DNA from 4 places in the Enterobacter sp. 186315 genome. Region 3 is predicted to be linked to each of the others. Evidence: predicted binding sites of a transcription regulator. Region 3 holds the regulator's gene; each other region holds the start of a gene.

Region 1 (7,361 bases), on a different contig from region 3:
AATACGGCTGGCAATGCGCTTCAGGCCAACCGGACCGTGGAACACGGCGTACAGGCTGGCGATGTTGGCCAGCAGCACCTGAGAGGTGCAGATGTTGGAGTTCGCTTTCTCGCGGCGGATATGCTGCTCGCGCGTCTGCATCGCCATGCGCAGCGCGGTATTTCCGGCGGCATCTTTCGACACGCCAATAATACGGCCCGGCATGGAGCGTTTAAATTCATCTTTCGCCGCGAAGAACGCCGCGTGCGGGCCGCCGTAGCCCATCGGCACGCCGAAGCGCTGGGCGGAGCCAAACACAATGTCCGCGCCCTGCTTGCCCGGAGCGGTCAGCAGCACCAGCGCCATAAAGTCGGCGGCGACGCTGACGATCACCTTGCGGGATTTCAGCTCGGCAATCAGCGGGCTGTAGTCGTGAACTTCACCGGTTGTGCCAACCTGTTGCAGCAGCACGCCGAAGACGTCCTGGTGATCCAGCACCTTGTCGGCATCATCGACAATCACGTCGAAGCCGAAGGTTTCCGCACGGGTGCGCACCACGTCCAGCGTTTGCGGATGCACGTCCGCCGCCACGAAGAAGCGGTTAGCGTTTTTCAGCTTGCTGACGCGTTTTGCCATCGCCATTGCTTCGGCGGCGGCGGTCGCTTCGTCCAGCAGCGAGGCGGAGGCGATATCCAGCCCGGTCAGATCCAGCGTCACCTGCTGGAAGTTCAGCAGCGCCTCAAGACGACCCTGAGACACCTCTGGCTGATACGGCGTATACGCGGTGTACCAGCCCGGATTCTCCAGCATATTGCGCAGGATAACCGGCGGTAACTGCACGTTGGTGTAGCCCATGCCAATGTAAGACTTATAGCGCTTGTTCAGGCCCGCAATCGCCTTCAGCTCCGCCAGCGCGGCGAATTCGGTGGTGGCTTCACCCACCTGAGGCGGGGTGGCAAGCTGGATGTCTTTTGGCACTATCTGGCCGATCAGTGCGTTTAATGAATCCGCGCCAACCGTGTTCAGCATCTCCTGCTGTTGCTGAGCATCCGGCCCAATGTGACGTTCAATAAAAGCGCCACGGTTTTCAAGCTGGCTTAAAGTCTGTGTCATGAGCGATGGTTCCTGAAACGTGCAGTGAATTTTGAGTTCCCTCTCCCTCCGGGAGAGGGTTAGGGTGAGGGGAAGATGGGCACCCTCACCCCTGCCCTCTCCCAAAGGGAGAGGGGGATTAACAATTACTCGTCTTCCAGTAATGCTTCGTACGCGGTCGCATCCAGCAGCGCGGCAACCTGCGATTCGTCGCTGGCTTTGATTTTGAAGATCCAGCCTTCGCCGTAGGGCTCGCTGTTCACCAGCTCCGGGGAGTCGCTCAGCGCGTCGTTTACGGCAACAATTTCGCCGGTAATCGGTGCGTAGATGTCAGAAGCCGCCTTAACAGACTCCGCCACGGCACAGTCGTCGCCCGCGCTCACGGTCGCGCCCACTTCAGGCAGGTCAACAAACACCATGTCGCCCAGCAGCTCTTGCGCGTGCTCGGTGATCCCGACGGTGTAAGTGCCGTCCGCCTCTTTGCGCAGCCACTCGTGTTCTTTGCTGTATTTCAGTTCTGCTGGCACATTGCTCATTGAATTTCTCCTGATAAAAAATGATTAGGCGACCGGCTTACCGGCGCGAACAAAAATCGGTTTGGTCACGCGCACCGGCATTTCGCGATTGCGGATTTGCACCACCGCCGTATCGCCAATGCCCGCAGGAACGCGCGCCAGGGCAATACTGTAGCCCAGCGTCGGGGAGAACGTGCCGCTGGTGATCACGCCTTCGCGGTGATTACCGTCAGCATCGGTAAAACGTACCGGCAGCTCGCCGCGCAGCACGCCTTTCTCGATCATCACCAGCCCGACCAGCTGTTCGGTGCCCTTCTCACGCTGCATCTCCAGCGCTTCACGGCCAATAAAGTCACGGTCAGCCGGTTCCCACGCGATGGTCCAGCCCATATTCGCCGCCAGCGGGGAAACGCCCTCGTCCATCTCTTGTCCGTAGAGGTTCATGCCCGCTTCCAGACGCAGCGTATCGCGCGCGCCCAGGCCTGCTGGCTTGACGCCTGCTTCCACCAGCGCACGCCAGAAGTCGGCGGCCTTCTCGTTTGGCATCGCAATTTCATAGCCCGCTTCACCGGTGTAGCCGGTGGTGGCAATAAACAGATCGCCCGCCTGCACGCCGAAGAACGGCTTCATGCCCGCGGTGGCGCTACGCTGCTCGTCGTTGAACAGCGAAGCGGCTTTCTCCTGCGCGTTCGGCCCCTGTACGGCGATCAGCGACAGATCGTCACGCACGGTGATGTCGATGGCGAAAGGTTCAGCGTGTTGGGAAATCCAGGAGAGGTCTTTTTCGCGGGTGGCGGAGTTTACGACGAGGCGGAAGAAATCTTCGGTGAAGTAGTAGACGATGAGGTCGTCAATCACGCCGCCGGAGGCATTTAGCATCCCGGTATAGAGCGCTTTGCCCGGCGTCTTCAGTTTTGCGACGTCGTTTGCCAGCAGATAACGCAAAAACTCCCGGGTGCGGCTGCCGCGAAGGTCGACAATGGTCATGTGGGACACGTCGAACATACCGGCGTCGGTGCGTACCGCGTGATGCTCATCAATTTGCGAGCCGTAGTGCAGCGGCATCATCCAGCCGTGGAAGTCCACCATGCGGGCGCCGCATAACACGTGCTGGTCGTACAAAGGAGTCTGTTGAGCCATCTTTTCCTCGTTGAATAAGCGGGGCTGTCTTGCGTTTCATGGGCTTAAAAATCGCCACGAAACCCGGCGTCGGCATCACATCCTGACGTCGACGCAAACGTTCTCTTTTACCTGAACTTACCACCGAAACCGGCGGTTAACCATAAGGTAAAAAAGGTCATCACATTAGCTTATGACCAAAAAACGCTGAAAAGCCTACAGAGTTATTCACTGGATAAATGCGATTTACCCCGCATAAAATTAACATCATGTTCACAGAATTTAGCAGATGGTGATATTTCATCCGGAAAAACGGGCGGAATTTCCGTAACATCAAAAACGCCAGATTAGTTAATCTAATGCGAAAAATGGCGTGAAATTAGAATATTTCAAACGAGGAAAATTCCCCGGCGCAGAGGCCGGGAAATGATAGTGTGACGGGGGTCAATATTATTGCAGCCAGTCCGGGAGGTCGTTAAGACCCATCGCCTGACGAAGGAGCTGAGGTTTTACGCCCGGAAGCGTGTCGGCAAGCTTAAGACCAATATCGCGCAGCAGCTTTTTAGCCGGATTCGCCCCCGCGAACAGCTCGCGGAAGCCCTGCATTCCCGCCAGCATCACGGCGGCGCTGTGCTTACGGCTGCGCTCGTAGCGGCGCAGATAAAGATGCTGACCAATATCTTTGCCTTCGCGATGCAGACGACGCAGCTCGTCAACCAGCTCCGCCGCGTCCATAAAGCCGAGATTCACGCCCTGCCCGGCCAGCGGATGAATGGTGTGCGCCGCATCCCCCACCAGCGCCAGACGGTGCGCCGCAAACTGGCGCGCGTAGCGCCCGGTCAGCGGGAACACCAGACGGTCGCTCTCAAGTGAGCACAGCCCCAGACGATTATCAAAGGCAATGCACAGCGCCTGGTTAAAGGCCTCCGGCGTCGCCTCGTGCATCTGCTGCGCTTTCTCCGGCACTAAGGACCAGACGATAGAGCACAGGTGCGGATCGCTTAACGGCAGGAACGCCAGAATGCCGTCATTGTGGAAAATCTGCCGCGCCACGCCGCCGTGCGGCTCTTCGGTGCGGATCGTCGCGACCAGCGCGTGATGGCGATAATCCCAGTACGTCAGCGGAATATCCGCTTTGTTACGCAGCCAGGAGTTCGCGCCGTCTGCGCCAACCACCAGCCGCGCGGTGAGCATGTCGCCGCTTTGCAGGGTGATGAACGCTTCGTTTTCGCCCCACGCCACCTGCTGAATTTGCGCAGGGGCCACCAGGGTGATATCGCTACAGCTTTGCGCTTTTTGCCACAGCGCGTGGTGGATCACCGCGTTTTCAACGATATGGCCCAGATGGCTGTAGCCCATGCTTTCGTCGTCGAAGGCGATGTGGCCAAAGCTGTCTTTGTCCCACACTTCCATGCCGTGATAGCAGCTCGCGCGACGGGCAACGATATCGGACCACACGCCCAGGTGCGTCAGCAGCTTTTCGCTGGCGGCATTAATGGCCGACACGCGCAGCTCGGGCGGCGCATCCTGCGCAACGGGCTGAGGGACGTTTTGCTCAAGCACCGCCACGCGCAGGCCGCTGCCCTGTAAACCGCAGGCCAGTGCCAGCCCGACCATTCCGCCGCCGACAATGGCGACATCAACATTTTGCACGGTGTTAACTCCTTAACGCGCGACCCAACCGAGGGTCCGCTGCGCCAGCACGTCGCGTGCCGGAATGAATAATTCCATCGCCATCAGCCCGAGGTTGCGCCCCGCAACCAGCGGCGCCCAGCGGTTGGCAAACAGATGCACTAAACCATCGGTCACGCCGATGGTCGCCGCTTTATCGGCCTGACGGCGCGTCTGGTAGTGGCTCAGTACAGAATACGCGCCGCAATCCTGCTGAGTGCTCCACGCCTGCGCCAGCGATTCCGCCAGGCTCATCACGTCGCGTAGCCCCAGATTAAAGCCCTGTCCGGCAATCGGGTGCAGGGTCTGCGCGGCATTGCCCACCAGCGCCACGCGATGGGAAATCACCTGCGAGGCGGTGGTTAACGACAGGGGATACGCCGCCCGTTTGCCCGCATGGGTGATACGCCCAAGCCGCCAGCCGAAGGCTTTTTGCAGCTCAGAACAAAAACGTTCATCAGACCAGCTTAGCACGTCCTCGGCTTTATCCTGCGGATGGCACCACACCAGCGAACTGCGCCCCTGGGACATCGGCAGCATCGCCAGCGGACCGTGCTGCGTGAATCGCTCAAACGCCCGACCGTTGTGGTCGCCCGCGGTAGAAACGTTGGCAATCACCGCAACCTGCCCGTAAGGATGAGCGCGCCACTGAATGCCGCACTGGCTGCCAATCGTGGAGCGCGAGCCGTCTGCGGCAACCAGAAGCTGCCCCTCCAGAGTTGTGCCGTCTTCCAGCGTGACGCTGACCGCCTCTTCGTTGCGGGTGAAGCTTGCCACCCGCGCCGGACAGTGCAGGGTCACGCCCGGCGCGTCCTGAAGCTGTCGGAACAGGCGCAGGCCGACGTCATGCAGCTCGACAACCTGCCCGAGCGCGTCGATGCGGTAATCGTGCGCGTCGAGGGTGACAAAACCCGCATGACCGCGATCGCTGACGTGCACGGTATTAATTGGCGTGGCGCGATCGGCAATCGCCTGCCAGATGCCAATGCGCGACAGCTGCTGGCAGGTGCCCTGTGCGAGCGCGATGGCGCGGGCATCAAAGCCGGGATGATCGGTGGCATTTGGCGCGACCGCTTCGATCAGATGAACCGGAAGCTGCCCACGGGTTAAATGCGAGATAGCCAGAGCAAGCGTGGCTCCGGTCATGCCGCCGCCAACGATGATCACGCTCATGCGCGTGCCGCTGCCATCAGCGCCTCGATATCGTCCGCGTTTTTCACGACGCTCGCGGTCAGGTTTTCATTACCGGTTTCGGTAATCACGATGTCGTCTTCGATACGAATGCCGATCCCGCGATACTCCTCCGGCACGTCCGCATCCGGCGCGATATAGAGCCCCGGCTCCACGGTCAGGACCATCCCCGGCTCCAGCGGACGTGAACGATCCGGGCCATAAGCCCCGACGTCATGCACGTCCAGCCCCAGCCAGTGGCTCAGGCCATGCATAAAGAACGGACGATGCGCGTTTTCCGTAATCAGGGTATCGATATCCCCTTTCAGGATGCCCAGCTTCACCAGGCCGCTAATCATAATGCGCACCACCTCGCCGGTAACGTCCTGAATAGACGTGCCCGGACGGTAAAGCTTCAGCGAGGTTTCCAGTGATTCCAGCACGATGTCGTAAATCGCGCGCTGCGCGGGGGTGAATTTGCCGTTCACCGGGAAGGTACGGGTGATATCCCCCGCATAGCCCAGGTATTCACACCCGGCGTCGATCAGCACCAGATCGCCATCGCGCAGTTCACTTTCGTTTTCCGTGTAGTGGAGGATGCAGCCGTTCACGCCGCCGCCCACGATGGTGTTGTAGGAAGGATAGCGCGCGCCGTGACGGTTGAACTCGTGGTGAATTTCGCCTTCGAGCTGATACTCAAACATTCCGGGACGGCATTTTTCCATCGCGCGGGTATGCGCCAGCGCGCTGATCTCACCCGCGCGGCGCATCACCGCAAGCTCTTCTTCGGATTTGAACAGGCGCATTTCATGCACCACGGGACGCCAGTCGGTGAGGGTCGCCGGGGCGGTTAAATTCTGACGCGAGCCTTTGCGCAGCTTGTCGAGCGCGGTGAAGACGATCTCATCAGCGTAAGCGTATTCGCCCTGCGCGTGGTAGAGCACGTCCAGACCGTTGAGCAGCTGATACAGCTGCTGGTTGATTTCGCTAAACGCCAGGGCGCGGTCGACGCCGAGCTTTTCCGGCGCGGCCTCTTGCCCCAGGCGGCGACCAAACCAGATTTCGGCTGTGAGATCGCGCACGCGGTTGAAGATGACGCTGTGGTTGTGGGTGTCATTGCTCTTAATCAGCACCAGTACCGCTTCCGGCTCGTTAAAGCCGGTGAAGTACCAGAAATCGCTGCTTTGACGATAAGGATATTCGCTGTCGGCGCTGCGCGTGACTTCGGGCGCGGCGAAGATCAGCGCGGCGCTTCCTGGCTGCATCTGCTCCAGCAGCGCCTGACGACGGCGAGAATACTCAAGCGTAGAAATAACCATGACATCCCCTGTGCGTTGTTGTTTTTAATGTAAGGTCGGTTTTTGGACTTCCGGTGCGGTTGGCTGCGAGCGCGTGAAGGTGTCGTGGCACAGCAGTGCGGCAACACGGACGTACTCAATGATCTCTTCGAGGGACATCTCCAGCTCTTCCTGGTCTTCGTCCTCGTCGTAGCCAAGCTGCGCGATATTACGCAGATCGTCGATAGCTTCACCCGCTTCGCCGGTCACTTTATCCAGTTTAGGCTGTGATACGCCAAGCCCCAGCAGATAGTGGTTTACCCAACCCGCGAGCGCGTCGGCGCGATCGAACACGCTGACGTCATCGCCATCAGGCAGATAAAGCTGAAAAAGGAAGCCATCGTCTTCAAGCGAGTCGCTGGTCGCGGAGTGCATTTTACGCAGCGCTTCAGCAAGCTCGTGGCCAAAGGCCAGACCTTCGTTGGTCAGGTCGTGAACCAGCGGCTGCCATGAGCTGTCGCTGTTTCCGCCACACAGT
Region 2 (7,361 bases), on a different contig from region 3:
CTGACCGCGTTTGTTGGCGACGATGGGCGGACCCATTATCGTACAGATATTTACAATTATGATCTGATCTCGCGATCCAGCGCACAAATTTTGCCAAAAGCGGAACAATTAATCAGGTAAATGAAGCAGTTCTGGGGAAACGATTGTCGTAAGTTATGGTGAAAAGGCGGCTGTAGTGCTCCAGGCCGCATTTTTACTGGGGTTGGGTGCCTTGACGTAGGTTCTATTGCCAGTTAAGGTGCCCTTCGTGCGCTAAGCATATTTACGATTTCATTGACCTGTAGACCTGATTATCATGGACAAATTTGACGCTAATCGCCGCAAACTGCTGGCGTTAGGTGGTGTTGCGCTCGGCGCGGCGGCCATCTTGCCTACGCCAGCATTTGCCACCCTCTCGACACCTCGTCCGCGTATTTTAACGCTCAACAATCTGCATACCGGTGAGTCGCTTAAAGCGGAATTTTTCGATGGCAGAGGCTATATTCAGGATGAATTAGCAAAACTAAACCATTTTTTCCGTGATTTCCGCGCGAATAAAATAAAAGCCATCGATCCTGGATTATTCGATCAGCTTTTCCGCCTCCAGGGCCTGCTCGGAACCAGCAAGCCTGTGCAACTCATCTCCGGTTATCGCTCTCTTGATACCAATAATGAACTGCGCGCCCATAGCCGTGGGGTAGCGAAAAAAAGCTATCACACCAAAGGACAGGCGATGGATTTTCATATTGAAGGCGTTTCGTTAGCCAATATTCGCAAAGCTGCGTTATCTATGCGTGCAGGTGGTGTAGGATATTACCCCAGCAGCAACTTTGTACATATTGATACCGGGCCGGTTCGGCACTGGTAATAACGAAATACAGGAGCAGTATGAACTATCGTATTATTCCGGTTACCGCGTTCGCACAGAACTGTTCGCTTATCTGGTGTGAACAAACCAAACTGGCCGCGCTTGTCGATCCCGGTGGTGACGCCGAGACCATCAAGCAAGAAGTCGCCGCGTCGGGTGTGACGCTGATGCAGATTTTGCTGACCCATGGTCATCTCGATCATGTGGGGGCTGCGGCGGAGCTGGCGCAACATTACGGTGTGCCGGTGATTGGCCCGGAAAAAGAAGATGAGTTCTGGTTGCAAGGGTTACCCGCCCAAAGCCGCATGTTTGGTCTCGATGAGTGTCAACCGCTGACGCCCGATCGCTGGCTGAACGAAGGGGAGAGCGTTAACGTAGGGAATGTGACTTTACAGGTGTTGCATTGTCCTGGGCATACGCCAGGTCATATCGTCTTCTTTGATGATAAATCGCGGCTGCTGATTTCCGGCGATGTGATTTTCAAAGGCGGCGTAGGACGCAGCGATTTCCCGCGCGGCGATCACGGTCAGCTGATCCAGTCGATTAAACAGAAATTGTTGCCGCTGGGTGACGACGTGACGTTTATTCCGGGTCACGGCCCGATGTCGACGCTGGGTTATGAACGTTTGCACAACCCGTTCCTGCAAGATGAAATGCCGGTCTGGTAATTCTCTTTAAATAAAAAAGCCTGCATATCGCAGGCTTTTTTGTTTGTCATGCTTTACAGCACGGCAACGATGGCTTCGCACAGTGGCGCCATGTTGTCCGGGGTCATGCCCGCAACGTTGACGCGGCCAGACGCGACGGCGTAGACGCCAAACTCTTCACGCAGACGCAGAACCTGTTCTTTGGTCAGGCCGCTAAAGGAGAACATGCCGTTCTGCTTGATGATGAAGCTAAAGTCGCGGTTCGCGCCTTTCTCTGCAAGCGTGTTCACGAACAGCTGACGCATGCGCTGAATACGCTGGCGCATATCGTTCAGCTCTTGTTCCCAGATAGCGCGCAGCGCGTCGTTACCCAGGATCGTTGCAACAACGGACGCACCGTGAGCAGGTGGGTTGGAGTAGTTAGCGCGGATCACGGATTTCATCTGGCTGAAGGCGCGGTCAATGGTCTGATCGTCAGCCGCAACCAGCGTACAGGCGCCTACGCGCTCATTGTACAGGCCAAAGTTCTTGGAATAGGAGCTGGCAACAATCAGTTCCTGATGCACGGCGGCGAAGGCGCGCAGGCCTTCTGCATCTTCTTCCAGACCACGGGCAAAGCCCTGATAGGCGAAGTCGAACAGCGGCAGCCAGCCTTTTTCTACCGACATTTTCGCCAGCTGTTCCCACTGCTCAAGCGTCGGATCGATACCCGTTGGGTTATGGCAGCAGCCGTGGAACAGCACCACGTCACCCGCCTGCGCGTTGTTCAGGCTGGAGAGCAGACCGTCGAAGTCGAGAGTGTGATTTGCCGCATCATAGTAGGCATATTCACACACTTCCAGACCCGCAGAGTTAAACACGCCTTTGTGGTTCGGCCAGCTTGGGTTGCTGACCCACACGCGTTTAGCGGAGGTGTTTTTAGCCAGGAAGTCCGCCGCAACGCGCAGCGCACCGGTACCGCCAGGGGTCTGTGCCGTGCGGGCGCGCTTATCGTTAACGATCGCGCTGCCTTTACCGAACAGCAGTTCCTGCGTGCAGCGACCAAATTCAGGGATACCATCAATACCGAGGTAGTTCTTGGTGGTTTCATTTTCCAGCAGATACTGCTCAGCTTTCTTAACGCTGGTCAGTACCGGAGTTTTGCCGGTTTCATCTTTATATACACCAATACCCAGGTTGATTTTGCCAAGGCGGTCGTCGGCACGAAACAGATCGGCCAGGCCCAGAATAGGGTCGGCAGGAGCGGCGGTAATGTTCTCAAACATGACGAAGTTCCATTGTGATTACAGAAGTGAAATCCGCTATCAGGTTAACGGTAGATTTACAAAATGCCAACCGTTTGCGACGAAAAGCGTGCTGCTTTTCAAAAGTCGCCATTATTTTCTGTCGGGCATAAAAAAACAGGGCCGAAGCCCTGTTTCTCAAGCATATAACAAAGTGGTGTACTGATTAGAACTGGTAAACGATACCAACCGCTGCCTGATCGTCAGTCGCCAGACCAGCGGCTTCAGAGTAGGAGTTGTCGTCCAGCAGGTTGAATTTGTACGCAGCGTACACGTTCATGTTCTTGTTGAAGTAGTACCAGGTACCCACTTCGATGTATTTCACCAGGTCAGCATCGCCGCCGCCGAAGGTAGAGCCGTTAGCAGTACGACCTTTCAGGTCCTTACCTTTAGACTGCACGTAGCCCACGGATGGACGCAGACCGAAGTCGAACTGGTACTGAACAACCGCTTCGATGTTCTGAGTTTTGTTTGCGAAGTTGTTGTCAGCTTCACGGGTCATGTTAGTGGTTTCAGCGTACTGAACCGCTGCATAGATGTTGTTCGCATCGTATTTAGCTGCGGTAGACCATGCTTCTGCACGATCGCCGCCTGCGCTTGCCCAGTCAGCAGAGGTGCCAGCGGCAACCTGCTCGTTGGTACGGTCAGCAGTTTCATAACCCGCTGCCAGCGCGAAGCCTTCACCCAGTTCGTACTGAACAGAGGAGCTGAAGCCGTCGCCGTTACCTTTCGCGCCGTTACCGCCACGACCGATGCTGATCAGCTGGCCATCGTCGGTGTAAGTTGGGGAAATCACGTTGCTGCGCTCGTTTTTGCCCTGATATTGCAGAGCAAAGCTCAGGCCATCAACCAGGCCGAAGAAGTTTTTGTTACGGTAGGTCAGCAGGCCGGAAGCACGACCGTTCATGAAGTTGTCAGTTGCAACCCATGAGTCGCCGCCCCACTCAACCAGCATATCGGTGTAAGCCGCTGCGTCGTAGATAGCACCGTAGTTACGACCGTAGTCCAGAGAACCTGCATCGCCGAAGTTCAGACCAGCAAATGCCAGACGGGTCTTAGTACCCTGAGAACCTTCCGCGTTGGACGCATCCATGTTGTATTCCCACTGACCGTAACCAGTGATCTGGTCATTGATCTGGGTTTCACCTTTGAAGCCGATACGGGCATAGGTGGTGTCTTCGTTGCTGGTGTCACCGTTGGTGGTCCAGATGTGCTCACCAACTGCTTTACCGTAGAAGTCCAGCTTGTTAGCGTTTTTGTTGTAGATTTCAGCAGCGTTTGCTGCACCAGCTACCAGCAGAGCAGGGATAACCACTGCCAGAATATTGCGCTTCATCATTATTTATTACCCTCATTGGTTTTTTTATGACACTCGCCACTGCCGTCAATAAATTCTGTCAATAAATATTTCCGGAACTATTGATGAGAGTTTGGTGTCTTTATGTGTCTGACAGGCATCTTTCCATTCATAGAACCGTTTCGCTAGCCTGAAAATGCTACAATTCTCAAGATTGAGTAACAAAAAGAAATAATGTGTAAGAGAATGTGTAAAATCAGGAACTTTGTGAAGCACCTCAAATTTCAGAACGACCTGGCGAAATATCAGCCTGACTCAATCCTATATATATGAATTGCTTATATTTATTTTGGATAAAGGGATTTCATATAAACAGAAGTTAAACGGCTCATTTTTTCTTATGAATAAAAATAGCCTTCCAGAAGGCCATTAATCGTCTGAAAATTGTGCTAAAGCGTAAGAAAGGTATTAAGCGCAATAAGAATGCGGTTTATTTTTTGTTCGTAGATGTTTCTGGGAAACAAAAGGTAACAACCAGGGGTTTTGACGGGGTTGAGCTTTAAAGATGCTTACTTTTCGCTGACGAAAACTGACAGAGCAGAATAAAATAATGGCCAGCAATTGCTGGCCATTTTAAATACCGCGGAATTAGAAGCTTGCGTTACGCGGGGTACGTGGGAATGGGATCACGTCGCGAACGTTCTGAACGCCGGTCACGTAGGCGATCAGACGCTCAAAGCCCAGACCAAAGCCGGAGTGTGGTACGGTGCCGTAACGACGCAAGTCACGATACCAGCTGTAATCTGCCGGGTTCAGACCCATCTCTTCCATACGGGCGTCCAGCACGTCCAGACGCTCTTCACGCTGAGAGCCACCGATGATTTCACCAATGCCCGGTGCCAGAACGTCCATCGCGGCAACGGTTTTACCGTCTTCGTTAAGGCGCATATAGAAGGCCTTAATGTCTTTCGGGTAGTTTTTCACCACAACCGGTGCTTTGAAGTGTTTCTCTGCCAGATAACGTTCATGCTCGGAGGAGAGATCCACGCCCCAGTAAACCGGGTTCTCGAACTTCTCACCGCATTTTTCGAGGATGGCGACCGCATCGGTATAGTCAACCTGCGCGAAGTCGGCGGACACGAAGCGTTCCAGACGGGCAATCGCATCGTTATCCACGCGCTCGGCGAAGAACTTCATGTCGTCAGCGCGTTCTTCAAGTACCGCTTTGAAGACGTATTTCAGCATCGCTTCTGCCAGACCCGCCACATCGTTCAGATCGGCGAAGGCCACTTCCGGCTCCAGCATCCAGAATTCCGCCAGGTGGCGGCTGGTGTTGGAGTTTTCCGCGCGGAAGGTTGGGCCGAAGGTGTAGATTTTAGACAGCGCACAGGCGTAGGTTTCGCCGTTGAGCTGGCCGGAAACCGTCAGGAAGGCCTCTTTACCAAAGAAGTCTTTGTCGTAATCTACTTTGCCTTCCGGCGTGCGCGGCAGGTTTTCCATATCCAGCGTGGAAACGCGGAACATCTCGCCAGCGCCTTCGGTGTCGGACGCGGTGATCAGCGGCGTCGATACCCAGAAGTAACCCTGCTCATCGAAGAAGCGATGCAGCGCCTGCGCCAGGGTGTGACGCACGCGGGCAACTGCACCGATCAGGTTGGTGCGCGGGCGCAGGTGAGCCACTTCACGCAGGTACTCGATGCTGTGGCGTTTTGCCGCCATCGGGTAGGTATCAGGATCTTCAACCCAGCCGGTCACTTCAATCGCTGAAGCCTGAATTTCAAAGCTCTGGCCCTGGCCCGGAGAAGCAACGACCACACCGGTGACGATCACGGAGCAGCCTGTCGTCAGGTGCAGGACGTCATCATTGTAATTGGGCAGAGAATTATTGATGACGGCCTGTACAGGATCAAAGCAGGAACCGTCATAGACGGCGAGGAAGGAGATGCCAGCTTTAGAATCTCGGCGAGTACGCACCCATCCGCGCACGGTGACTTCTTGGTCAACGGCGACGCGGCCCTGGAGTACGTCGGCTACAGGCACAACGCTCATAATAATCTCTCTGTTAATTGACGGAATAATATAACCTTGTCCGCCCTCATAGGGGGGATATCTATGTTACCTGGCATCCGCCATCAGACAAGCAGATTTCGCAGTCAAAAGAGAAGAAATCAGAAATAAATAAGAAGAAGGGAGCCTGAAGGCTCCCAGAAGCGGTTAACTGGCTTTTTTGACCTGAGGCAGATCGAAGGCTTTGCGCAAGGCACGAACAAAGGCTTTGTCGTGGCAGATGGTTTTGCCCGGGCTGTCGGAGAGTTTTGCCACCGGCTTACCGTTACATTCCACCAGCTTTATGACGATGTTCAGAGGTTTTACCTGGGGAAGATCGCAGCTCAGGCGGGTGCCGATACCGAAGCTCAGGTTCACTCGAGACGAGAAATGACGATACAGGTCGACCGCTTTCGGCAAATCGAGATTATCAGAGAAGACCAGCACCTTGCTCATCGGGTCGATACCCAGTTTTTCGTAGTGGGCAATGGCTTTTTCGCCCCATTCAACCGGATCCCCGGAGTCGTGGCGTAGCCCCTGGTAGCGCCCGGCAAACTCAGGGCCAAAGTCGCGCAGGAAGGCGTCCATGGTGATACAGTCGGTCAGGGCGATACCCAGCTGGTCCGGGTATTCATCCAGCCATGCGGCCAACGCGGCGCGCTGGCTGTTGGCGAGGTCAGGGCTGATCTGCTGATGCGCCTGGAACCACTCGTGCGCCTGGGTGCCCATCGGGGTAAGATCGAGGCGGCGCGCCAGGTCGTAATTGCTCGTGCCCACAAACCACGGCTCCTGCTGCAAGCGCATGACGATGGCCTGCTGCACCTCGCGTGAGAAACGACGGCGCGTGCCGAAGTCCATCAGGCGGAAGCGGGACATATCCAGATCGTCGGTCAGCGCGGCGAACTCAATGAGTTTGTTTTCCAGCGTTGCCACGGCCTCCGTCACGCCCACCTCTGGCGAGCGGTAGCGGTGGGCGAGCTCGCTGATCACCGCCAGTAAAGGCACTTCCCACATGATCACTTCACGCCACGGCCCTTCAAGACGGATATTGAGCTTACCGTTATCGTTGGTGACGGTGACCTGCTGCGGGTTATAGCGGAAGTCGCGCAGCCAGTTAAGGTAGTCGGCTTTGAAAAAGGGGAGGCCTGAAAGCCACTGGTATTCGTCTTCCGACAGCGTCAGATGCTGCATAGCATCGACCTGTTCGCGAATAGAGTCTGCGTAGATACCCAGCAAGTCGT
Region 3 (7,361 bases):
GCGGGCAGACGCCACGCGGAGAGTGTCTTTGAAATGGCGGGGGAGCTGATTTTCCAGCCCGGCGCGTAATACGCTTGTGAAAAAAATATCCAGCCGCTCGCATTCCCACCAGCCGTCCATATAACTCTCACCCAGGCCTAACGATCCCTCCTGCAACACGCGCTTGAAAAAATCGGGATGTTTGACCTGAAGATCCGAGGGGGACGGCCCGTTGATGGCGATGCCTGCACGACCCAATAGTTCACTGACGATTCTGGACCAGTTATCGTCCGGAATGCTGACCTCTTCTATACACGATGAACTCATAGCTTCTCCATCACCTGCTGTGATCAGAACCTTCAAACAGCGTAGACGCTTTTTTTGGTTTGTGAGAAATCTCACGGTATTCCACCGTGAGGCTAATATCCGACGTAGAACAGAGGAAGGGGATAGCCCTTGCCGAAATGCCTTCCATGGTAAAACGGGAGCACTCCGGCTCCCGTTAACACTTAATATTTATCGTATTTAATCGAACCAAATTTAGTATAGGCCTCAAAATTTGGTGATTCAATAGAAAATTCTTAGCAACCTAATCACTGAAATGTAACATAATTTCAGCCGCGATTATGCGTGCGACGTTTCCGCCTGCGTGCCGTTATCTGACGCTTTCTGAGCGGACGATTGCATCCTGTAGCCAAGTACCGCCAGCGCAACGGTTACCAGCATCACGCTGGTGGTGGTCAGCAGCGGAGTGGTAATCAGGGCAGAGACCACCAGGCTTGCCAGGAAGCAGAGGCCAAGCTGAAGCGTATTCTGCAAGGCGGCAGCACGCCCCGTAGCCTGCGGGAACGGGCGTAACGCCTGCGCCACCACAATCGGGTAAATCGCACCATTTGCAATTGCCATCACGCAGAACGGAATCAAGATCTCAGCCAGACCCGCGCCCGGAATAAACCCGACCGCCCAGGTACCGATTACGCTGAGGGCGTAGAGCACCATCAGCCAGGGCAGCATCTGCTGGCCTTGCCATTTTTGCAGCGCCGCACGACAGCCGTATCCGCCAATCAGGAAGGCGATGGTCTGCGGGACATAGCTCAGGCCAATCGCCGCCGGGCTGTAGCCCATATCGTGAAGAATAAAGGGTGAACCCGTCAGCCACGCGAAGAAGCTCGCAGAGCAGGCCGCGTAAATCAGCACGTTTCCGCGATAGGCTTTGCTACGCAGTAACGAGGTAAAGGTGATCGGTTTCGCTTCGGGATGCAGAACTTTTTTATGCGCGGGCTTAAGCGCAAACGCGGGCAGCATCAGGACAAGGGTGATAGCAAACAGCGTAGCGAAAATAGCCTGCCAGTCGAAATGCGCCAGGATCCAGCTTCCCAGCAGCGGGGCAAGCGCCGGAGACAGGCCGACCAGCGGCATGATGGTGGCGAAAATACGGTTAGTGCGCGACGCCGGATAGTAATCCGTGACCAGCGCCTGCCAGGTGACCGCCGCCGCACACACGCCCACCGCCTGAACGAAGCGCAGCACCAGCAGCCAGGTCGCGTCGCGAACCCACAGCATCCCCAGACAGCCCACGGCAAAAATCGCCAGGCCCAGCAACAGCACCGGCTTACGGCCAAAACGATCCGAGAGCGGCCCCCACAGCAGCTGCGCAAAGGCAAAACCGGCAAGGAACAGGCTCAGGCTGGCGCTGATGGCGGCGGCAGGGGTTTGCAGATCCTCCTGCATGGCGGCAAAAGCGGGTAAATACATGTCGGTGGCTAAGAAGCCCAGCACGCTCAGACCGCCAAGCCAGACTAAAAATCCTTTCCCAGGTTGCATTCTTTTATTCTCCTTCAGGAGGCAGGTGTAATTGGCGCAAAGTGTAGGGAGTGCAAAGCGGCTTGTGAAACGCTAATATTTGGCGGTTGCATTCAAAAATTTTGCAGGCAGAAAATGTGGTCAGATTATTCTCTTGAAGTGGTGGACGCTGTCGCCCGTAACGGCAGCTTTAGCGCAGCCGCGCAGGAACTGCACCGCGTCCCGTCAGCCATCAGCTATACGGTGCGGCAGTTAGAGGAGTGGCTGGCAGTTCCGCTCTTTGAACGCCGCCATCGCGACGTGGAATTAACGCCTGCGGGGGCGTGGTTTTTAAAAGAAGGGCGTTCTGTTATCAAAAAAATGCAGATCACCCGCGAGCAGTGCCAGCAGATCGCCAACGGCTGGCGCGGGCACCTGTCGATTGCGGTGGATAACATCGTCAAGCCCGAACGCACCCGGCAGATGATTGTGGATTTCTATCGTCATTTCTCCGACGTGGAGCTGCGCGTCTCCCAGGAGGTGTTCAACGGCGTATGGGACGCGCTGGCGGACGGCAGGGCAGAGATGGCGATCGGCGCGACCCAGGCCATTCCGGTAGGGGGGCGCTACGCGTTTCGGGATATGGGCATGCTGAGCTGGACGTGCGTGGTGGCAAGCACGCATCCGCTGGCGCAAATAGCCGGGCCGCTGAGCGACGACACGCTGCGCGACTGGCCGTCGCTGGTGCTGGAAGATACCTCGCGCTCGCTGCCCAAGCGCATCACCTGGCTGCTGGACAACCAGCGACGGGTGGTGGCGCCGGACTGGGAATCCTCCGCGACCTGTCTGTCGGCGGGGCTGTGCGTGGCGATGGTGCCGGTCCATTTTGCGCGCCCGCGCATCGATGCCGGAGAGTGGGTGGCGCTGGCGCTTGAGAACCCGTTCCCGGACGCGGCCTGTTGCCTGACGTGGCAGCAAAACGACGTCTCGCCCGCGATGGCCTGGCTTCTGGATTATTTAGGGGATAGCGAAACCCTGAACCGGGAGTGGCTACGGGAGCCAGCTTAGCTGGCCCCGTAAAGAGATTAACGGCGGTAGTCGCGGAACGGGCCGTCTGCGACCGAGCGGCGCTCGATAAGACGCGGATGAACCTCAATAGACTGGGACTCTTCGCGCTTGTTCACGATCCTGTCCATCAGCATATTGAAGGCCGTTTCGCCCAGCGAATCTTTCGGCTGGTGGATAGTGGTCAGCGCCGGGGTGAAGAAACGCGCGTTGCGCACGTTGTCATACCCGATCACCGAAATATCCTGCGGCACGCGAAGGCCCAGCTCGTCGGCGGCACACAGCGCGCCCATCGCCATGATATCGCCGCCGCAGAATACGGCGGTCGGACGGTGCTGCTGGGACACGATTTGCTGCATCGCGCGGTAACCGGATTCCGGCTCAAAGTCACCCTGCACGATCCAGTTTTCCGGTACGGCGATCAGCGCTTCTTCCATCGCTTTCATAAAGCCCGCCAGACGACCGGCACCGGTGTTGCGCTCCAGCGGGCCCGGGATCACGCCAATCTCGCGGTGACCGCGTTCAATCAGGTAACGTCCGGCCATGTAGCCGCCTTCGAAGGCGTTATCGATAACCGAGTCGGTGAAGTCTGCGCGCGCTTCGCCCCAGTCCATCACCACCATCGGGATATGACGGTACTCTTCCAGCATCGAAAGCACGGACTCCGGATATTCGGAGCACATCACCAGCAGGCCATCCACGCGCTTTTGCGCCATCATCGACAGATAGGCGCGCTGCTTTTCAATGCTGTTCCAGGCGTTGCCCAGAATCAGGGTGTAGCCTTTCTGGAAGCAGTTTTTCTCAACCGCTTCGATAATTTCAGCGAAATAGGCCGCTTCGCTGCTGGTCGCCAGCAAACCAATCGACTTGGTGTGGTTTACCTTGAGGCTACGCGCCACCGCACTTGGAGAGTAGTGCAGCTCTTTGATCGCCGCCCAGACGGCGTTGCGCGTTTCTTCAGCAACAAAACGGGTTTTGTTAATTACATGTGATACGGTTGTAGTGGAAACGTTTGCTCGTTTTGCCACGTCTTTAATTGTTGCCATTAAATGTCACTCCAGACCATATCCTAAGCTCCTGAAAAACGGGAAGGTAAACGTTTGCCTTCTCACACCCTTAACGCGCAATTCTGGATTGCGGCACGCCGGGAAAACGACACGGGACGTCAGGAGGGGATCAATGGCCGGTACGCTAATAAATTTAGCGTGGAATTTTGTCCTATCTTGATGAAAAGGGGAAGAGTTAAAATGAGGATCGGTTTAAATCCAGGAAGATTTTTGACCTGAACTGTGTAAAAATGAGCAAGCTCACTTTTCGTGGGGGGATTAAAAGGAGAAAAATTGATGAGTTCCGATCTGAAGTTTTCGCTTGTTACCACCGTTATCGTGCTGGCGTTAATCGTGGCTGGCGGTTTGACGGCCGCGCTGCACTGATTTACAAGGGGGGAGAGCCTTCTCCCTCCTCAATACCTTCCTCGATTGTTACTTCTTCAGCAAAAATCTTTTGCCAAATTGTTAACTTCTCATTTTTTGTGATTGGTGTCATGCTTTCGGCTTCTTTGTCCTGTGTCGCGTAATGACACGGCAACCGGAGTTGACCCATGAAAATCAATTTTCCCCTGCTGGCCCTGGCGATTGGCGCTTTCGGGATTGGCACCACTGAATTCTCCCCAATGGGATTACTGCCCGTTATCGCCCGGGGCGTGGATGTCTCGATCCCGGCCGCCGGGATGCTGATCAGCGCCTACGCCATTGGCGTGATGATCGGCGCGCCGTTAATGACGCTGCTGCTCTCTCACCGTGCGCGACGCAATGCGCTGATTTTCCTGATGGCTATTTTTACGCTGGGCAACGTGCTCTCCGCCATTTCGCCGGATTACACCACGCTGATGCTGTCGCGTATTCTGACGAGCCTTAACCACGGGGCCTTCTTCGGCCTGGGTTCAGTGGTGGCCGCAAGCGTGGTGCCGAAGCACAAGCAGGCAAGCGCCGTAGCAACCATGTTTATGGGGCTGACGATCGCCAATATCGGCGGCGTGCCCGCTGCGACCTGGTTAGGCGAAGCCATTGGCTGGCGTATGTCCTTCCTCGCCACGGCGGGGCTTGGCGTGGTGGCGATGGCGGCGCTGTTCTTCTCGCTGCCGAAGGGCAGCGCAGGGGAGCGTCCTGACGTGCGTAAAGAGCTGTCGGTGCTGCTGCGCCCTCAGGTGTTGTCTGCACTGCTGACTACCGTGCTGGGCGCGGGAGCGATGTTTACGCTCTATACCTATATTTCGCCGGTGCTGCACGACATCACTCACGCCACGCCGCTGTTTGTGACCGCGATGCTGGTGCTGATTGGCGTCGGCTTCTCGGTGGGCAATTTCCTCGGCGGCAAGTTTGCGGATCGCTCGGTCAGCGGCACGCTGAAGGGCTTTTTGACCCTGCTGATTGTCATTATGGTGGCGATCCCGTGGCTGGCGCGCAATGAAATTGGCGCGGCGGTGGCGATGGTTATCTGGGGTGCGGCGACCTTTGCCGTTGTGCCGCCGTTGCAGATGCGGGTGATGCGCGTGGCGCACGAGGCGCCGGGGCTGTCATCATCGGTGAATATCGGGGCGTTCAACCTCGGCAATGCGCTGGGTGCGGCAGCCGGCGGTGCGGTGATTTCAGGCGGGCTGGGATACAGCTTTGTGCCGGTGATGGGCGCAATTATCGCAGCGCTGGGATTGCTGCTGGTGTTGATGTCCGGTCGCAAACAGCCGGAAGCCGCCTGCGCGGCAGAATAAAAAAACGCAGAAGGGCGAACCCTTCTGCGTGTCTCTTACGCTGCGAAGTTCTTCGCAACAAATTCCCAGTTAACCAGCGCCCAGAAATGCTCCAGATAGTTCGGGCGCGCGTTACGGTAATCAATGTAGTAGGCGTGTTCCCACACATCGACGGTCATCAGCGGGGTTGCGCTGGTGGTCAGCGGTGTACCTGCGTTAGACGTTGACACGATAGCCAGTTTGCCATCCGCCTCTTTGACCAGCCAGGTCCAGCCGGAGCCGAAGTTTTTGATCGCGGCGTCGGTGAATTTCGCTTTGAAATCCGCAAAGCTGCCGAACGCGGCGTTGATGGCCGCAGCCAGTTCGCCGGTCGGTTCTCCGCCCGCGTTTGGTGCCAGGCAGTGCCAGTAGAAGGTGTGGTTCCAGACCTGAGCGGCGTTGTTGAATACGCCACCGTCAGCGCTACGCACGATCTCTTCCAGCGTTTTGCCTTCAAAGTCGGTGCCTTTAATCAGGTTGTTGAGGTTGGTGACGTAGGTCTGGTGGTGTTTGCCGTAGTGATATTCCAGGGTTTCCACAGAAATATGTGGGACCAGGGCGTCTTTTGCATACGGTAATGCAGGTAATTCGAACGACATTGCATCTCTCCTTATTGTTTTTAATGTTGCCAATAACCATACAGACAACAGGGATAGAGTAGCAAATTGAAAGGGTATGCAAAAGAGGAACTTACCCCGCCGCAGTGCGGCAGGGCAGGGGTTAGCGGATGGTCTGCGGGGTCATGACGCGGCGGGCGCCAACGTAATGACGAACCCAGTAATCTTCACTCAGAGAGGTAATCTGAATGTCCTGGCCGCTGCGCGGGGACTGGATGAATTTCCCGTTGCCAACATAAACGCCAACGTGGTCAGCCGTACCGCGCCCCTGGGTGCGGAAGAAGACCAGGTCGCCGTTTTCGAGCTCGCCGCGATTAACCGGGGAGGCGTCACGCAGGTGGTACATTTCGTTCGCGGTGCGAGGAATACGGAATTTCACTAAATCTTTATAGGCGTAATAGACCAGGCCGCTGCAATCGAATCCGGTACGCGGCGATGTGCCGCCCCAGCGGTAAGGTTTGCCGATCTGCCCCATCAGCTTATTCAGTGCCGTTTTCTGCGCCTTCTGTACGCGCACCTTATGCACTTCAGCGATTTTCATCCCTTTCACGCACTTGGTTTTACGCCCTTTACGGACGGTACATTTTTCGTTGACGAGGTTTGCGGCCGTTTTTTGAACTTTACGCGTGCTGGAAGGGGTGATGCGGGCGACTTTGGCTTTGCTGGAGGTCGTACGTTTGGTAGTTGCTGTGGTTTTTTTCTTTTCGGTTTTGCTGGTGGTTTTTTTCTTACGTTCTGTGTTTTTCGCCAGATGCGTTTTTTGCACGGCAGAATGCCGCACCTGCTGTGATGCGTTAGCCGCTGGCGTGAATGCGAGTGATGTAAACAATAAAGCACAGAGCGTGATCGAGATTTTAGTTATCCGCGCCACTGGCCAATCCTCTGGTAATTGCAGGTCATCAATACTACCTGCGAATGATTTTCAAAACCCGTCGATTCTAATCTATAAAAAGCCCGGAAGTTAATAGCATTTTTCAATCTAAAATTATGTTTCGTTAGCGAGTGCAAAAAAATTGATCGATTTGACACACTGTTGCTCGCTCCTTGAGCAAAACCTTATGCGCAGCAGGGTTAAACTATATATTGAATGCATCTTTTGCGACTAATGGTTAAAATAGCTATACGTGACAAAA
Region 4 (7,361 bases), on a different contig from region 3:
AAGTTGTGGTAACGACCGCCGGGGATAATGGAGTCGTAGCGGGAGATGGTCAGCTTTTCACGCAGCATCTCCACCATGGCATCCGGCATGTCGCGCTGATACACAAAGCGCACCGGCTCCGCCGTCAGGCGCTGCTTCAGGCTGGAGGACATAAGCTCCATCAGGCTCGATTCCATCTCGTGCACCAGATCGTACTCGGCGTCACGGGTCATTTTCATGGAATAGGCGTTGAGGGCGTCGTAGTCGAAGAAGCCCTTGAAGATATCGTCCAGGCAGTAGCGCAGGATGTTGTCGAGCAGGATCATCGGCTTGCGGCGGCGCGGGGTTTCCGGCGGCAGGTTCACAAAGCGCGGAACCTTATCGGACGGGATCTCCAGCAGTGCGTAGCTAATCGCCTCGCCGCGAATAATCTCTACCGCCAGATAGGTGTAATCATCTTTCAGGAACTGCACCAGGTCCGTTTCGCGGTTAATCAGGATCGGGGTGATGTGCTGGCGCAGGTAATGTTTGAAGTAGTGACGCAGCCAGGTTTGCTGGTTCACGGAAAGCTGGCGTTCGTTGATCAGGAAGATTTGGTTGCGCGCCATTTCCAGCAGCAGCTCGTTATAAAGGCCATCGAACTCCTGATCGGCTTTCATCACGCGGGACTGGATTTTGCCCAGCAGATGCCGCGAGTGGGAGTTCAAACCCTGCTCTTCGCTGATGATGATCCTGCGCTTCAGCTCGGCGAAGCGAACCTTATAGAATTCATCAAGGTTATTGGAATAAATACCCAAAAAACGCATACGCTCAATCAGCGGGTTTGTTTTATCCGCCGCTTCCTGAAGGACACGTTCGTTGAACGCTAACCAGCTTAGCTCTTTCTCGATGTATAACTTTTCCTGACCCATTACAGCTCACACTCCAGTTCAATCACAGGACGTGGTAATCCTTCTCGTCCTTATTATGGCGAGCATTTCCACGATATGTCCAACAGTGCCAGAAAACTATGACAGTTATTTTTTTCTTGAGGATTTTTCGAAAGTTGGGGAAGGGGAGGGATGTTGTAGGTCGGGTAAGCGCAGCGCCACCCGACGCCACAGGCTACTCGTCTGCCGCATGTCCTTGCGCAGGAAGCTTAACGCCGTCCAGCCAGGCCGCGCCGTCGCGCATCTCAAGACGCCCGTCAACAAACCAGCTGACGACCAGCGGATAGATCGCGTGTTCCTGCGCCTGAACGCGCCCGGTCACCTCCTCTTCGCTGTCGCCCGCAAACACAGGCACTTTCGCCTGTAAAATCACGGGGCCGCCGTCCAGCTCGTCGGTGACGAAATGCACCGAGGTGCCGTGCTCGTCGTCGCCGTTCTCCAGCGCCTGACGGTGGGTGTGCAGGCCGGGGTATTTCGGCAGCAGGGAGGGGTGGATATTCAGCAGGCGGCCCGCGTAGTGAGAGACAAACGCCGGGCTGAGAATACGCATGTATCCCGCCAGCACCACCACGTCGGGGGCATAGGCGTCTATCTCGTGCATCAGTTCGCGGTCAAACGCCTCGCGGCCCGCGAACTGGCTGGCCTCCAGCGCGTGCGCGGGAATATTCGCTTCCCGCGCACGCTCAAGGCCGAACGCATCGGCCTTGTTGCTGAATACTGCCCGAATGGTGCCATTAATTTTTTTCTGTTCGCAGGCGTCTATGACCGCCTGCAAATTGCTTCCGTTGCCGGAAATGAGCACCACGATGTTTTTCATTCAATGACCACACGCTGTTCGGAATCGGAGGCTTTAATCGTACCGATTTTCCACGCGTTTTCACCTTTCTCATTCATCAGCGCAATAGCTTTATCCGCTTCGCTGGCCGGCAGGGCGATCACCATGCCGACGCCGCAGTTAAAGGTGCGATACATCTCGTGGTCGCTGACGTTGCCCGCCGTTTGCAGCCAGTTGAACACGGACGGCCACTGCCAGGAAGATTCGTCGATCACCGCCTGGGTGTTGTCCGGCAGCACGCGCGGAATGTTTTCCCAGAAGCCGCCGCCGGTGAGGTGGGCAATGGCGTGAACGTCAACGTTCGCGATCAGCTCAAGGACGTTTTTCACGTAGATGCGGGTTGGGGCGAGCAGGTGGTCCGCCAGCGGTTTACCGTCAAGCTCGGTGGTCAGCGGATCGCAGCCGCTCACTTCGAGGATTTTACGCACCAGCGAATAGCCGTTGGAGTGCGGGCCGCTGGAGGCCAGCGCAACCAGCACATCGCCGTCAGCCACTTTGCTGCCGTCGATAATTTCTGATTTTTCTACCACGCCGACGCAGAAGCCTGCGACGTCATAATCTTCACCGTGATACATGCCCGGCATTTCGGCGGTTTCACCCCCGACCAGCGCGCAGCCTGATTGCAGACAGCCTTCGGCGATGCCGCTAATCACGCTTGACGCGGTATCCACGTCCAGCTTGCCGGTCGCGTAGTAGTCGAGGAAGAACAGCGGCTCGGCGCCCTGTACCACCAGGTCGTTCACACACATTGCCACCAGATCGATACCGATCGTGTCGTGACGCTTAAGATCCATCGCCAGGCGCAGTTTAGTGCCTACACCGTCAGTCCCCGAGACCAGCACAGGTTCACGATATTTTTGCGGCAGCGCGCACAGTGCGCCGAATCCACCCAGGCCACCCATCACTTCAGGGCGGCGGGTTTTTTTCACCACACCTTTGATTCGGTCAACCAGCGCATTACCTGCGTCAATATCAACACCGGCATCTTTGTAGCTGAGAGAAGTTTTGTTGGTCACGGCTCAAGTCCCCACGCGATTGCATAGCTAGTAAGAAAAATCGGCGCAATTCTAACAGTCCAGGCAAACGTTTGCGAGCCTATTCTCGGCACGACGATTTTTTTTTCGAAATCCTTGTCACGCCGCGCAAACTTGACTCCGTTCACGAAAATGAAACCGGTTTCGGTGATTCGCTTGCAAGCCATTTAGCGAATGCACATCATGCAACTGAAACCGGTTTCAGTTCATTCGGGAGGGATGACAAAGATGAAAGTTGCCGCATTCGACATTGGTGGCACCGCGTTAAAAATGGGCATCGCAACCACGCAGGGCGAGCTGCTGCACACGGGTAAAGCCGCCATTAATGATAGCGACGGCGATGCCATTCTTTCAGCAATCCTCAGCTGGGTGGCGCGTCACCCGGAGGCCCGGGGCATCGCCATCAGCGCGCCGGGCTACGTTAATCCCCATACCGGCTTTATCGAGATGGGCGGCGCTATTCGCCGCTTCGATAACTTCGCGATGCAGGAGTGGCTCGCTGACCGGACGGGGCTACCGGTCACCGTAGAAAATGACGCCAACTGCGTGCTGCTCGCCGAGCGCTGGCAGGGCAAAGCGGCCGGGCTGGATAATTTTCTGGTGCTGACCATCGGCACCGGAATCGGCGGCGCCATCTTCTGCAACGGCCAGCTGGTTCACGGCGCGCGTTTTCGTGCCGGGGAATTTGGCTACATGCTCACCGGGCGGGCCGACTCTCGCCGGGTGGCAAGCCACTCCATGAATGAAAACTGTACGCTGCGCACGCTTCGCAAGCGATATGCCGATTACCACGGACTGGCGCTTGAGGCGGTCACCGGCGAGGCCATTTTTGACGGCTACGACGCGGGCGATGCCGTATGCCACCGCCTGGTCGACGATTTTCTTAACGGCATTGCGTCAGGGCTATACAACCTCGCGAATATTTTCGATCCCGAAACCATTTTAATCGGCGGCGGCATTGCCGAGCGTCCGGGATTTATGGATCTGCTTCGCAGCCATCTTGCGTGGTTTGGCATTGCCGATATTGCCGATGCCGCAAGCCACGGCAACAGCGCCGGACTGATTGGCGCGGTTTACCATTTCAGACAGCAGTATCCGTCAGCAATCAGCAACATTGAATGAGGGAAAGAGTATGTCAGGATTCAAAGAAGGTTTTCTGTGGGGCGGTGCGGTAGCCGCGCATCAGCTGGAAGGCGGCTGGAAAGAGGGCGGTAAAGGGGTGAGCGTCGCCGACGTGATGACCGCCGGCGCGCACGGCGTTCCGCGCGAAATCACCAACGGTGTGCTGCCCGGTAAAAACTATCCGAACCACGACGCCATCGACTTTTACCATCGCTATAAAGAAGACATCCGCCTGTTTGCCGAAATGGGCTTTAAATGCTTCCGCACCTCTATTGCCTGGACGCGCATTTTCCCGAACGGGGACGAGCAGGAGCCAAACGAGGCAGGCCTGAAGTTCTACGACGATCTGTTCGACGAGTGCCTGAAGCACGGGATTGAGCCGGTTATTACGCTCTCCCACTTCGAGATGCCGTTCCATCTGGTGACCGAATACGGCGGCTGGCGCAACCGCAAGCTGATCGACTTTTTCGTGCGTTTCGCCGAGGTGGTGTTCAAACGCTACCAGCATAAAGTGAAGTACTGGATGACCTTTAACGAGATCAACAACCAGGCCAACTTCCACGAAGATTTCGCGCCGTTCACCAACTCCGGGCTGAAGTATGAACCGGGCGAAGATCGCGAGCCGGTGATGTTCCAGGCGGCGCACTACGAGCTGGTGGCAAGCGCGCTGGCGGTGAAGGCCGGGCGCGAAATTAACCCGTCCCTGCGCATCGGCTGCATGATTGCCATGTGCCCAATCTATCCGCTGACCTGCGCGCCGGACGATATGATGATGGCGATGAACGCCATGCATCGCCGCTACTGGTTTACCGACGTTCACGTGCGCGGCAAATATCCGCAGCATCTGCTTAACTACTTTGAGCGCCGCGGTTTTGAGCTGGATATCACCGAAGAAGATAAAATTGCGCTGACCCAGGGCTGCGTCGATTACATCGGTTTCAGCTATTACATGTCCTTCGCCACCAAAGCGACGGCGGACAACCCGACGCTGGACTACGACGAGAGCAAGAGCCTGGTCTCTAACCCTTACGTGCAGAAATCCGACTGGGGCTGGCAGATTGACCCGGTGGGGCTGCGCTACTCCCTTAACTGGTTCTGGGATCATTACCAGCTGCCGCTGTTTATCGTGGAAAACGGCTTTGGCGCGATCGACGTGCAGGAGAGCGACGGCACGGTGAACGACCAGTACCGCATTGATTATCTCTCCGCCCACATCCGCGAAATGAAAAAAGCGGTGGTGGAAGATGGCGTGGATCTGATGGGCTACACCCCGTGGGGCTGTATCGATCTGGTCTCCGCTGGAACCGGCGAAATGAAAAAACGCTACGGCTTTATCTATGTGGATAAAGACAACGAGGGCAACGGCACGCTGGCGCGCAGCAAGAAGAAGTCGTTTGACTGGTATAAGCAGGTGATTGCGAGCAACGGCGATAACCTGTAATTGTCGGGTGGCGCTGCGCTTACCCGACCTACACTGTCCGTAGGCCCGTGTAAGCGCAGCGCCACCGGGCAAAACGCCGCACCAAAGCCGGAGCCAGCCTCCGGTTTTTTTTACCTCTAAACCATTTTGATTGATCGTAGTCAAGCAAGATGGGTATGGCCTAATCCGAAAAAAGCGGTATAATCCCGCGATTTTTTTGCGGTTGCCGCCTCAGAGGAGAAAGAAAATGAAGATTGTTGAAGTGAAACACCCACTCGTTAAACACAAGCTGGGCCTGATGCGTGAGCATGACATCAGCACGAAGCGTTTTCGCGAACTGGCTTCTGAAGTTGGCAGCCTGCTGACCTACGAAGCGACCTCCGATCTGGAAACTGAAAAAGTCACCATCGAAGGCTGGAACGGCCCGGTACAGGTTGAGCAGATCAAAGGTAAAAAAATTACCGTTGTGCCAATCCTGCGTGCGGGTCTGGGCATGATGGAAGGCGTGCTGGAGCACGTACCGAGTGCGCGTATCAGCGTGGTGGGTATCTACCGTAATGAAGAAACGCTGGAGCCGGTGCCGTACTTCCAGAAGCTGGTCTCTAACATCGACGAGCGTATGGCGCTGGTGGTTGACCCGATGCTCGCGACCGGCGGTTCAATGATTGCCACCATCGACCTGCTGAAAAAAGCGGGATGCAGCAGCATTAAAGTGCTGGTTCTGGTGGCTGCGCCTGAAGGGATCGCCGCGCTGGAAAAAGCGCACCCGGATGTAGAACTCTATACCGCATCTATCGACCAGGGGCTGAACGAGCACGGGTACATCATCCCGGGGCTGGGCGATGCCGGCGATAAGATTTTTGGTACCAAATAATCGAATAACGATAAAAGAGCCGACTTTGATAGTCGGCTTTTTTTTGAATAAAAACACAACCAACCCCCAACTTAAAGGAAAACACTATGACGCGCCGTGCTATCGGGGTGAGTGAAAGACCGCCGCTTTTACAGACAATCCCGCTTAGTTTGCAGCACCTGTTCGCCATGTTTGGCGCAACCGTGCTGGTGCCAATCCTGTTTCACATTAACCCGGCTACCGTGCTGCTGTTTAACGGCGTCGGTACGCTGCTGTATCTCTTTATCTGTAAGGGCAAAATCCCGGCCTATCTGGGTTCAAGCTTTGCCTTTATCTCGCCGGTACTGCTGCTGCTGCCGTTAGGATATGAAGTGGCGCTGGGCGGCTTTATCATGTGCGGCGTGCTGTTCTGCCTGGTCTCTTTCATCGTCAAGAAAGCGGGGACGGGCTGGCTGGACGTGATGTTCCCGCCTGCGGCGATGGGCGCAATCGTTGCCGTCATCGGTCTTGAGCTGGCGGGCGTGGCGGCGAACATGGCCGGTCTGCTGCCTGCTGACGGACAATCAGCGGATTCCAAAACCATTATCATCTCGCTGGTGACGCTGGGCGTAACGGTGTTTGGCTCGGTGCTGTTCCGCGGCTTTATGGCGATTATCCCGATCCTGATCGGCGTGCTGGCGGGCTATGCGCTCTCCTTCGCGATGGGCGTTGTGGATACCACCCCAATCGCGCAGGCGCACTGGTTCGCGCTGCCAACCTTCTACACCCCGCGCTTTGAATGGTTCGCTATTTTCACGATTCTGCCTGCCGCGCTGGTGGTGATTGCCGAGCACGTTGGTCACCTGGTGGTGACGGCGAACATCGTGAAGCGCGACCTGATCCGCGACCCGGGGCTGCACCGCTCCATGTTTGCTAACGGCCTCTCAACGATTATCTCCGGTTTCTTCGGCTCCACGCCAAACACCACCTACGGTGAGAACATCGGCGTAATGGCCATCACCCGCGTCTATAGCACTTGGGTGATCGGCGGCGCGGCGATCATCGCCATTCTGCTCTCGTGCGTGGGCAAACTGGCGGCGGCTATCCAGATTATCCCGGTGCCGGTGATGGGCGGCGTTTCTCTGCTGCTGTACGGGGTGATCGGCGCGTCCGGTATTCGCGTGCTGATTGAATCCAAAGTGGATTACAG

The links. Region 3 encodes PurR, which represses purine synthesis genes. Its sites were predicted from a motif close to CANGCAAACGTTTGCNTG; they were not measured.
Region 1: gcvT (glycine cleavage system aminomethyltransferase GcvT) is a predicted target of PurR. The motif match lies at 2,817-2,834, and genes of this name have one in related genera.
Region 2: ACSVHP_RS09600 (amino acid aminotransferase) is a predicted target of PurR. The motif match lies at 2,823-2,840, and genes of this name have one in related genera.
Region 4: purM (phosphoribosylformylglycinamidine cyclo-ligase) is a predicted target of PurR. The motif match lies at 2,820-2,837, and genes of this name have one in related genera.

Annotation. Positions count from the first base shown of each region.
Region 1 covers NZ_JBPTTK010000005.1:73,523-80,883, reverse strand. Annotated here, with positions in the region: gene gcvP (aminomethyl-transferring glycine dehydrogenase) at 1-1,092, opposite strand, end outside; gene gcvH (glycine cleavage system protein GcvH) at 1,218-1,607, opposite strand; gene gcvT (glycine cleavage system aminomethyltransferase GcvT) at 1,632-2,726, opposite strand; gene ubiI (FAD-dependent 2-octaprenylphenol hydroxylase) at 3,156-4,358, opposite strand; gene ubiH (2-octaprenyl-6-methoxyphenyl hydroxylase) at 4,371-5,549, opposite strand; gene pepP (Xaa-Pro aminopeptidase) at 5,546-6,865, opposite strand; gene ACSVHP_RS07705 (YecA/YgfB family protein) at 6,890-7,361, opposite strand, start outside.
Region 2 covers NZ_JBPTTK010000006.1:212,302-219,662, forward strand. Annotated here, with positions in the region: gene ldtD (L,D-transpeptidase) at 1-120, shown strand, start outside; gene ACSVHP_RS09590 (DUF882 domain-containing protein) at 296-847, shown strand; gene ACSVHP_RS09595 (MBL fold metallo-hydrolase) at 868-1,515, shown strand; gene ACSVHP_RS09600 (amino acid aminotransferase) at 1,569-2,759, opposite strand; gene ACSVHP_RS09605 (porin) at 2,944-4,116, opposite strand; gene asnS (asparagine--tRNA ligase) at 4,723-6,123, opposite strand; gene pncB (nicotinate phosphoribosyltransferase) at 6,289-7,361, opposite strand, start outside.
Region 3 covers NZ_JBPTTK010000001.1:170,822-178,182, forward strand. Annotated here, with positions in the region: gene cfa (cyclopropane fatty acyl phospholipid synthase) at 1-306, opposite strand, end outside; gene punC (purine nucleoside transporter PunC) at 604-1,803, opposite strand; gene punR (DNA-binding transcriptional activator PunR) at 1,918-2,829, shown strand; gene purR (HTH-type transcriptional repressor PurR) at 2,847-3,872, opposite strand; gene cydH (cytochrome bd-I oxidase subunit CydH) at 4,170-4,259, shown strand; gene ACSVHP_RS00855 (MFS transporter) at 4,427-5,593, shown strand; gene sodB (superoxide dismutase [Fe]) at 5,629-6,210, opposite strand; gene ACSVHP_RS00865 (C40 family peptidase) at 6,332-7,099, opposite strand.
Region 4 covers NZ_JBPTTK010000010.1:50,337-57,697, reverse strand. Annotated here, with positions in the region: gene ppk1 (polyphosphate kinase 1) at 1-890, opposite strand, end outside; gene purN (phosphoribosylglycinamide formyltransferase) at 1,084-1,725, opposite strand; gene purM (phosphoribosylformylglycinamidine cyclo-ligase) at 1,722-2,759, opposite strand; gene bglK (beta-glucoside kinase BglK) at 3,006-3,899, shown strand; gene ACSVHP_RS13395 (6-phospho-beta-glucosidase) at 3,910-5,340, shown strand; gene upp (uracil phosphoribosyltransferase) at 5,567-6,193, shown strand; gene uraA (uracil permease) at 6,280-7,361, shown strand, end outside.